Regions from separate parts of the Nocardiopsis sp. NPDC006938 genome, predicted to be linked through region 2. Evidence: riboswitches for the same ligand, from Rfam matches in the RefSeq annotation. Region 2 holds a riboswitch; the other holds the start of a gene.
What was found. A riboswitch is a leader RNA that binds a small molecule or an ion and turns the genes downstream of it on or off. The one in region 2 is predicted to bind glycine.
Positions count from the first base shown of each region.

Region 1: it holds a riboswitch for glycine, as region 2 does, so the genes downstream of both, gcvP (aminomethyl-transferring glycine dehydrogenase) here and gcvT (glycine cleavage system aminomethyltransferase GcvT) in region 2, are expected to answer to the same signal.

Region 1 is NZ_JBIAGA010000005.1:80,220-84,102, forward strand. Features, by position in the region: gene ACFYL4_RS09800 (bifunctional nuclease family protein) at 1-146, shown strand, start outside; gene ACFYL4_RS09805 (MerR family transcriptional regulator) at 559-1,059, shown strand; glycine riboswitch at 1,217-1,307, shown strand; gene gcvP (aminomethyl-transferring glycine dehydrogenase) at 1,405-3,883, shown strand, end outside.
Region 2 is NZ_JBIAGA010000026.1:41,251-45,133, reverse strand. Features, by position in the region: gene ACFYL4_RS25955 (Lrp/AsnC family transcriptional regulator) at 1-994, shown strand, start outside; gene ACFYL4_RS25950 (penicillin-binding transpeptidase domain-containing protein) at 991-1,881, opposite strand; glycine riboswitch at 2,084-2,185, shown strand; gene gcvT (glycine cleavage system aminomethyltransferase GcvT) at 2,326-3,435, shown strand; gene gcvH (glycine cleavage system protein GcvH) at 3,597-3,883, shown strand, end outside.

The DNA.
Region 1 (3,883 bases), on a different contig from region 2:
GCACCGGCACGCCGATCTACGCCCACGAGGACGTGATCGAGGAGGCCGGGATGCCGATCCCTGACGAGCAGGAGGATCAGGTCGAGGCGTTCCGGGAGTTTCTGGACAACATTTCGCCGGAGGATTTCGGCCAACGTGGTACCTGAGGCGGTCGGGGCTCGCCCTCGCGGGCCCCGATCTCTTTGTCGCGGCCGTGACCTGCAAGTTCTTCGGTCGTAGTGGTGATAGATTGGGTGAACGGAATGGTCGTGGAGGGCGCAGCCGAAAACCGACCGACGGGTTTCGGCCTGACGGGGTCCGGCGCCGCGGCCCCGTTGGCGTGCGCACTTGGCGACGCGCCGCGCGCCTTCGTTGACGCTGCCCTGCGGTCGTCCTACCGTCAGTGCTGTGAAACCCACGGCGCGCCCGTTCTCTGAGTGGACTCCCCTGTCGATGCCGCCGTGGGACGAGAAGCCGGAGGTCGGCGTGGCGGTAGCGAGCGGCAAGCGGGATCACCATGACAGGCGGTCCGCGCTGCGGCTAGCGGGGCAGCAGGGCCTACTGTGCGAAGAGGACGTGATGGCGCTGCCTACGGACGTCGGGTATCGGGGCCCAGCGGCGTGTACGGCCGCCGGGATCACCTATCGACAGCTGGACTACTGGGCCAGGACCGGCCTGGTGGTGCCCAGCGTGCGCACCGGTGCCCATAACGCCCCGTTGTACAGTCTGCCCGACATCCTGATGCTCAAGGTGGCCAAGCGGCTCCTGGACACCGGGATCTCCCTCCAGCAGATCCGTACCGCCGTCGACCACCTGCGCGGTCGCCCCGCCGCGGAACTGTCCCGCATCACCCTGATGAGCGACGGCGTCAGCGTCTACGAGTGCACCTCTCCCGACGAGGTCGTCGACCTCATGCAGCGGGGGCAGGGCATGTTCGGGCTGGCCCTGGCCAACGTCTCCCGCGAACTTGAGGAGGCGCTCGGGGTGGTTCCGGCCGAGGAGCGGGCCGACCTGCCCGTCGCCGCGCCCCAGGCCGTGGACGAACTGGCCCTGCGGCGCCGGGAGCGGCGCACCGGGTGAACCTGGCGGTCGCGCCGTCATCGGCTCGCCGAATCCGGGGCAAGGCGTGCCCTGGCGCGGTGCCGCGGTGCCCGATCGAGTACGGTCGTAGTCACAACGGGGATGAAAACCGACATTCGTCCTGCTTGTACACACATACAGAGCGTCAGTAGGCCGCTGATACCGCACGGGAGAGACCTCGGCAACGGGGCGCCGACGGGGCAATACTCCCCAGTAACCTCTCAGGCACCATGGACCGCGCGGAGGAGGCCGCTCTGAAGCCTGGGCGCGGTCGTGCCCGGTGACAGAGGGGGAGACCGTGAGGAACACCGCCGACCCGATCGGCCCTGTCACCAGGAGGTCTCCGTGCCTGACCCGTCGAACGCCCCCACCCCGGGAGCCCCCGCCCGGGTGTTCGCCGACCGCCACATCGGACCCGCCCCCGCCGAGACCGACGAGATGCTCAAGACGGTCGGCTACGGCTCCACCGCCGAGCTCATGACCGCGGCCGTGCCCGCGTCCATCCTCAGCGCCCCGGGCCGCAGCGCCGCGCTCGACCTGCCCGAGGCGGTCGGCGAGGCCGAGGCCCTCGCCGAGCTCCGCGAGCTGGCCTCGCGCAACCGGCCCACCACGCCGATGATCGGCCGCGGCTACTACGGCACGCTCACGCCCCCGGTCATCCTGCGCAACATCATGGAGAACCCCGCCTGGTACACGGCGTACACGCCCTACCAGCCCGAGATCTCCCAGGGCCGTCTGGAGGCCCTCATCAACTTCCAGACCATGGTCTCCGACCTCACCGGTCTGCCCATCACCGGAGCCTCCCTGCTGGACGAGGCCACCGCCGCCGCGGAGGCCATGACCCTCGCGCGCCGGGCCAGCAAGGTCAAGAGCGACGTCTTCGTCGTCGACGCCGACGTCTTCCCGCAGACCCTCCAGGTCCTGCGCACCCGGGCCGAACCCCTGGGCATCGAGGTCGTCGTCGCCGACCTCACCCGGGGCCTGCCCGAGGGCGACGCCTACGGCGTCCTGGTCCAGTACCCGGCCTCCAGCGGGGTCGTGCGTGACCCGAGCGCCGTCATCGCCCAGGCACACGAGCGCGGGGCCCTGGCCGTGGTCGCCGCCGACATCCTCGCGCTGACCCTCCTGCGCAGCCCCGGCGACCTCGGCGCCGACATCGCGGTCGGCTCCACCCAGCGCTTCGGCGTGCCGCTCGGATTCGGCGGACCGCACGCCGGCTACATGTCGGTGGGGGAGAAGCTCCGACGCCAGCTGCCCGGCCGCCTGGTCGGCGTCTCGGTCGACGACGCGGGCAAGCCCGCCTACCGCCTGGCCCTCCAGACCCGCGAACAGCACATCCGCCGTGAGAAGGCCACCAGCAACATCTGCACCGCGCAGGTCCTGCTGGCCATCATGGCCGGGATGTACGCGGTCTACCACGGTCCCGACGGGCTGCGCGCGATCGCCCGCCAGGTGCACACCCGCACGGCCGCCCTGGCCCGGGCCCTCACCCGGCGTGGCTTCGAGGTCGTCCACGGCTCCTACTTCGACACCCTGCGCGTGCGCGTGCCCAGCGCCGACCGCGTGGTCGAACGCGCCCTGGAGGCCGGAGTCAACCTGCTGGGCGTCGACCAGACCACGGTCGGCCTGAGCGTGGACGAGACCACCACCGTCGCCGACCTGGAGACGGTACTGGCCGCCTTCGGCGAGGCCGACCGCGGAGCCGGTCGGGCCCCGGTGGCCGTGGACGAGGACGCCGACCTGCTGCCCGCCGACCTCGCGCGCGGCGTCGACTACCTCACCCACCAGGTGTTCAACACCCACCGCAGCGAGACCTCCCTGCTGCGCTACATGCGCCGCCTGTCCGACCGCGACCTGGCGCTGGACCGCACGATGATCCCGCTGGGCTCGTGCACCATGAAACTCAACGCCACGGCCGAGATGGAGTCCATCACCTGGCCGGAGTTCGCGGGCCTGCACCCCTTCGCCCCGCTCGACCAGGCCGCGGGGAGCGTCTCGCTCATCCGCGACCTCGAGGGATGGCTGGCTGAGGTCACCGGCTACGACGCCGTGTCCCTCCAGCCCAACGCCGGTTCGCAGGGCGAGCTCGCCGGACTGCTCGCGATCCGGGGCTACCACCGCTCGCGCGGTGACGAGCACCGGGACGTCTGCCTCATCCCCAGCTCCGCGCACGGCACCAACGCCGCCAGCGCGGTCATGGCGGGCATGCGGGTGTCCGTGGTGGCCTGCGCCGAGGACGGCAACGTCGACCTCGACGACCTGCGGGCCAAGATCGCCAAGCACGGCGGGGAGCTGGCGGCCATCATGGTCACCTACCCCTCCACCGCGGGCGTGTACGAGGACACCATCACCGAGGTCTGCCGACTGGTCCACGAGGCGGGCGGCCAGGTCTACGTGGACGGCGCCAACCTCAACGCCCTGGTCGGTTGGGCCAAGCCGGGCGAGTTCGGCGCCGACGTCAGCCACCTGAACCTGCACAAGACCTTCTGCATCCCGCACGGCGGCGGCGGCCCGGGCGTGGGCCCGGTCGCGGTCCGCTCGCACCTGGCCGGCTTCCTTCCCAACCACCCAGGGCAGCCCGGCGCGGGCCCGCACACCGGGGTGGGTCCGGTCTCGGCCGCCCCGTTCGGCTCCGCGGGCATCCTGCCCATCTCCTGGGCGTACGTGCGCATGATGGGCGGCGACGGCCTGCGCGCGGCCACCGAGACGGCCGTGCTCTCGGCCAACTACGTGGCCAAGCGCCTGGAACCCCACTACCCGGTGCTCTACACCGGTGAGAACGGGCTGGTCGCGCACGAGTGCATCATCGACATCCGCCCGCTCC
Region 2 (3,883 bases):
CCTGACTCTGATCAACGCCCTCCAGTTGGCGCCCCGGGCCACCTGGGCCGAGCTCGGGCCGGTCCTGGACGCGGACCCGACCACGCTCGCCCGCCGGTGGAGGCGCCTGGAGGAGGAGGGACTGGCGCGCATCGCCGCGTTTCCGCGCCGCCGGGTGATGGCCCGTCGGAACCTCAGCTATGTGGAGTTGAGCTGCCGCAACGGATCAGTGGAACGGGTCGCCGCGGCCCTGGCCGAGGACCGTGACACCCTGAGCATCCAGTTCGTGGCCGGGTCGCACCAGCTCATGCTCACCGTGGTGCCGGGCGCCGGGCTGGCGGACTACCTGCTGAACTGGGTGGGCGCTATCCCCGACGTGGTCTCCTACCGGGTCCACGTGGTCACCGAGGTGCCCCGGGAGGCCTACCTGTGGCAGGTTCGGGCCCTCTCCCCCGGCCAACGGCGCCGGTTGCGGGCGCTGTCACCCGCTCTGCGCGACCCGGCGGGCAACGAACGCGTCACCGAACTCGACCAGGCCATCGTGGACCTGCTGTGCGCCGACGCCCGACTCGGCTACCAGGCCATCGCCGAGCGCCTCGACGTCGCGCCCACCACCGCGGCGCGGAGGATCAACCGGCTGCTGCGGGACGGCCTCCTCGGGCTGCGCTGCGACATCTCCCGCGCGCACATGGGGTGGCCCAGCGCCGCCACCCTGTGGGGTACGGTCGACCCCCAGGTGCTGGACGGCGTGCCCGACCTGGGAGAACGCATTCCCGAGGTACGGCTGTGCACGACCATCGCGGGCCCGGAGAACACCCTGTTCATCCTGTGGCTGCGCGACGCGCCCGACCTCACCCGGGTGGAGCGCCGACTGTTGGAGGAGCTGCCGGGGCTGCGTATCGCCGACCGGCGGATGACGCTGCGCACGTTCAAGTTCATGGGCGGCGTGACCGACGCCGAACAGCGTTTCGTGCGCTCGGTGCCGGTCCAGCTGCGCTCCCCGACAGACCCCTAGGCGGCGGGAAGGACGTCCAGCGCCACCAGGAGCTCGCGGCCCAGCGACTCGCGCAGCTCCGCGTCCTCCTCGTCCTCGACCTCCAGACGCAGCGCGAACGTGTGCAGCTCCGCGTCGCGCTCGACCCAGCCCACCCACCAACCGGGCACGGGGTCCACGTCCACACCCAGGCCGGTGCGGCCGAACAACTGGTGGCGCGGCCCCTCCTCGACCAGCAGCAGATCCCGCAGGGCCCGCTGGTGCTCCACGTCGACGGGCAGCTCCTCGCGGGCCAGCTCGGCGACGAAGGTCGCCTGCTCCAGGGCGGAGATCTCCAGGGGGCCCTCCAACCAGAACCGGTCCATCGCCCCCTCATCGCCGATGTTGCGGTTGCCGTAGTCGAAGCGGTCCACCCAGGTGGACATCCGCTCGTAACCGATCCGGTCCGCGACCTCCTGGTGTACCGGGACGTCGGAGGTGGGCAGGGCCTCGCGCAGACTCAGCTCGTCGCCGGACTCGGGGGCGATCACCTCGTCCACGTCGGACACCTCGCCGGTCTGGAGGGCGATCAGCGTGTTCGGGAGCTTGAAGGTCGACGCGGGGACGGCGCGCTCGCCCGCGGCGTCCGGGTTCACCACCACGGCGGACCGGGCACCGGCGTCGAAGAGCACGAACGTCCCCTCCACCCCGGCCTCGGCGAAGACGGCCTCCAGGTCCTCGCGCTCCACGGTCTGCACGTCGCCCAGCTCGATCGGGTTGCCGACCGTGCCCTGCGCGGGCTCCGGATCGTCCGCGCCACCGCAGGCCGCCCCGCCGAGCAGGGTGATCACGCAACCGGCGGCTCCGAGGACGAAGCGGCCGGAGGCGCGCCCGGCCCTGCCGGGAGCGTGTTCGGTGTCGGTACGCACTCGTCTCCTCCACGGGCTGTCCGAACGGGGTCCACCCTCAAAGCTAGATGATGCCCGGAGGTCACACACCCGGGTTCGCGAGGTCGCGCGGGCGTGTCGGCGGCTCGGGCTCCGCGCGCCCGGGCGGGCCCCGGCGGTCGTCCACAACCGCCCGGGTTGTCGTGGGCCTCCGATGTCGCCGCTGCTAGGCTGAGGCTGTCGCAGACCCCGTACGGGAGAGTGTCCGCGTATCCAGCGTGGGCCGCCGAAGGAGCAATCCCTCCCCGAAGACAACCTCTCAGGCACAGCGGACCGTACGGGCGAGACCACTCTGGAAAGCAGGGACGCGTTCCCTCGCCGAAGGTGCAAACCACGCCGAGCGCGCGGTGAAGCTCTCAGGCACCCATGACAGAGGGGGAGGATGGCAACGCCTTACGCACGACACCCATCCTCTCGGGAGTGCCCATGTCAGAGACCGCGCCGCGCCTCACCGCGCTGCACAAGATCCACGAAGAGGCCGGGGCGACCCTCGTCGACTTCGCCGGATGGCTGATGCCGCTCCGCTACGACAGCGAGACCGCCGAGCACACGGCCGTCCGTGAGGCCGCCGGACTCTTCGACCTCTCCCACATGGGCGAGATCCGGCTGAGCGGACCGCAGGCCGCCGAGGCGCTCGACCACGCCCTGGTCGGCTTCCTGTCCAAGGTCAAGGTGGGTCGCGCCCGCTACACTATGATCACCGCCGAGAACGGCGGCGTGCTGGACGACCTCATCGTCTACCGGCTCGGCGAGCAGGAGTACCTGGTCGTGGCCAACGCGGCCAACGTGTCCGTGGTGGCCCAGGCCCTGGTCGAGCGCGCCTGCGGCTTCGACGTCGAGGTCACCGACGAGTCCGCCGACTACTCGCTGATCGCGGTCCAGGGTCCGCGCGCCGTCGAGGTCCTCGCTCCCCTCACCGACGCCAACCTCGACGACATCCGCTACTACGCCGGGTACGAGCACACCGTGGCCGGGGTTCCCGTCCTGCTCGCCCGCACCGGCTACACCGGCGAGGACGGCTTCGAGATCTTCGTCCGCCCCGCCGAACGGGCCCCCGAGGTCTGGGCCGCGCTCATGGCCGAGGGCGCCCCGCTCGGGCTGGTCCCGGCCGGGCTCTCCTCCCGCGACACCCTCCGTATGGAGGCCGGGATGCCGCTCTACGGCCAGGAGCTCTCCGCCGAGCTCACCCCCTTCGACGCCGGCCTGGGCCGCGTGGTCAAGCTCGACAAGCCGGGCGACTTCGTGGGCCGCGCGGCGCTGGAGGAGGCCTCGCGCACCTCGCGCGGCCGCCGACTGATCGGGCTCGCCTCCCGTGGCCGCCGCCCGCTCCGCAAGGGCATGGACGTGCTGCGCGACGGCACCGTCATCGGAGTCACCACCAGTGGCGCCCCCTCCCCCACCCTGGGCCGCCCCATCGCCATGGCCTACGTGGACGGCGACCTCGACACCGCGACCGGCGCGTTCACCGTGGACGTGCGCGGACGGGGCGAGGCCGTCGACGTGGTCGAACTGCCGTTCTACCAACGGCAGTCGTAGGAAGCGGGGCCGCCGGAGCGCGGCCCCGAGGACCTGCACGCACCGCGCGGCCGACGCCCCACGAGGGACCGGCACGGACGGGGCGTGGCCAGGCGTAGGCCGGGCCGGGTCGCCGTACGGGCGCACGGCAGACAAATGGAACACCTCCAAGGAGAGTTGAAGTGAGCGTTCCCACGGAGCTGGGTTACACCGCCAAACACGAGTGGATCGCGGTCAGGGACGGGATCGCCACCGTCGGCATCACGGCGTTCGCCGCCGAGTCGCTGGGCGACATCGTCTTCGTCGAGACCCCCTCGGTCGGCGACGAGGTCACCGCGGGGGAGACCGCGGGCGAGGTGGAGTCCACCAAGTCCGTGAGCGACATCTACTCCCCCGTCACCGGAGAGGTCGTGGAGGTCAACGAGGCGCTCGAGGACGCCCCCGAGACCATCAACTCCGAGCCCTTCGA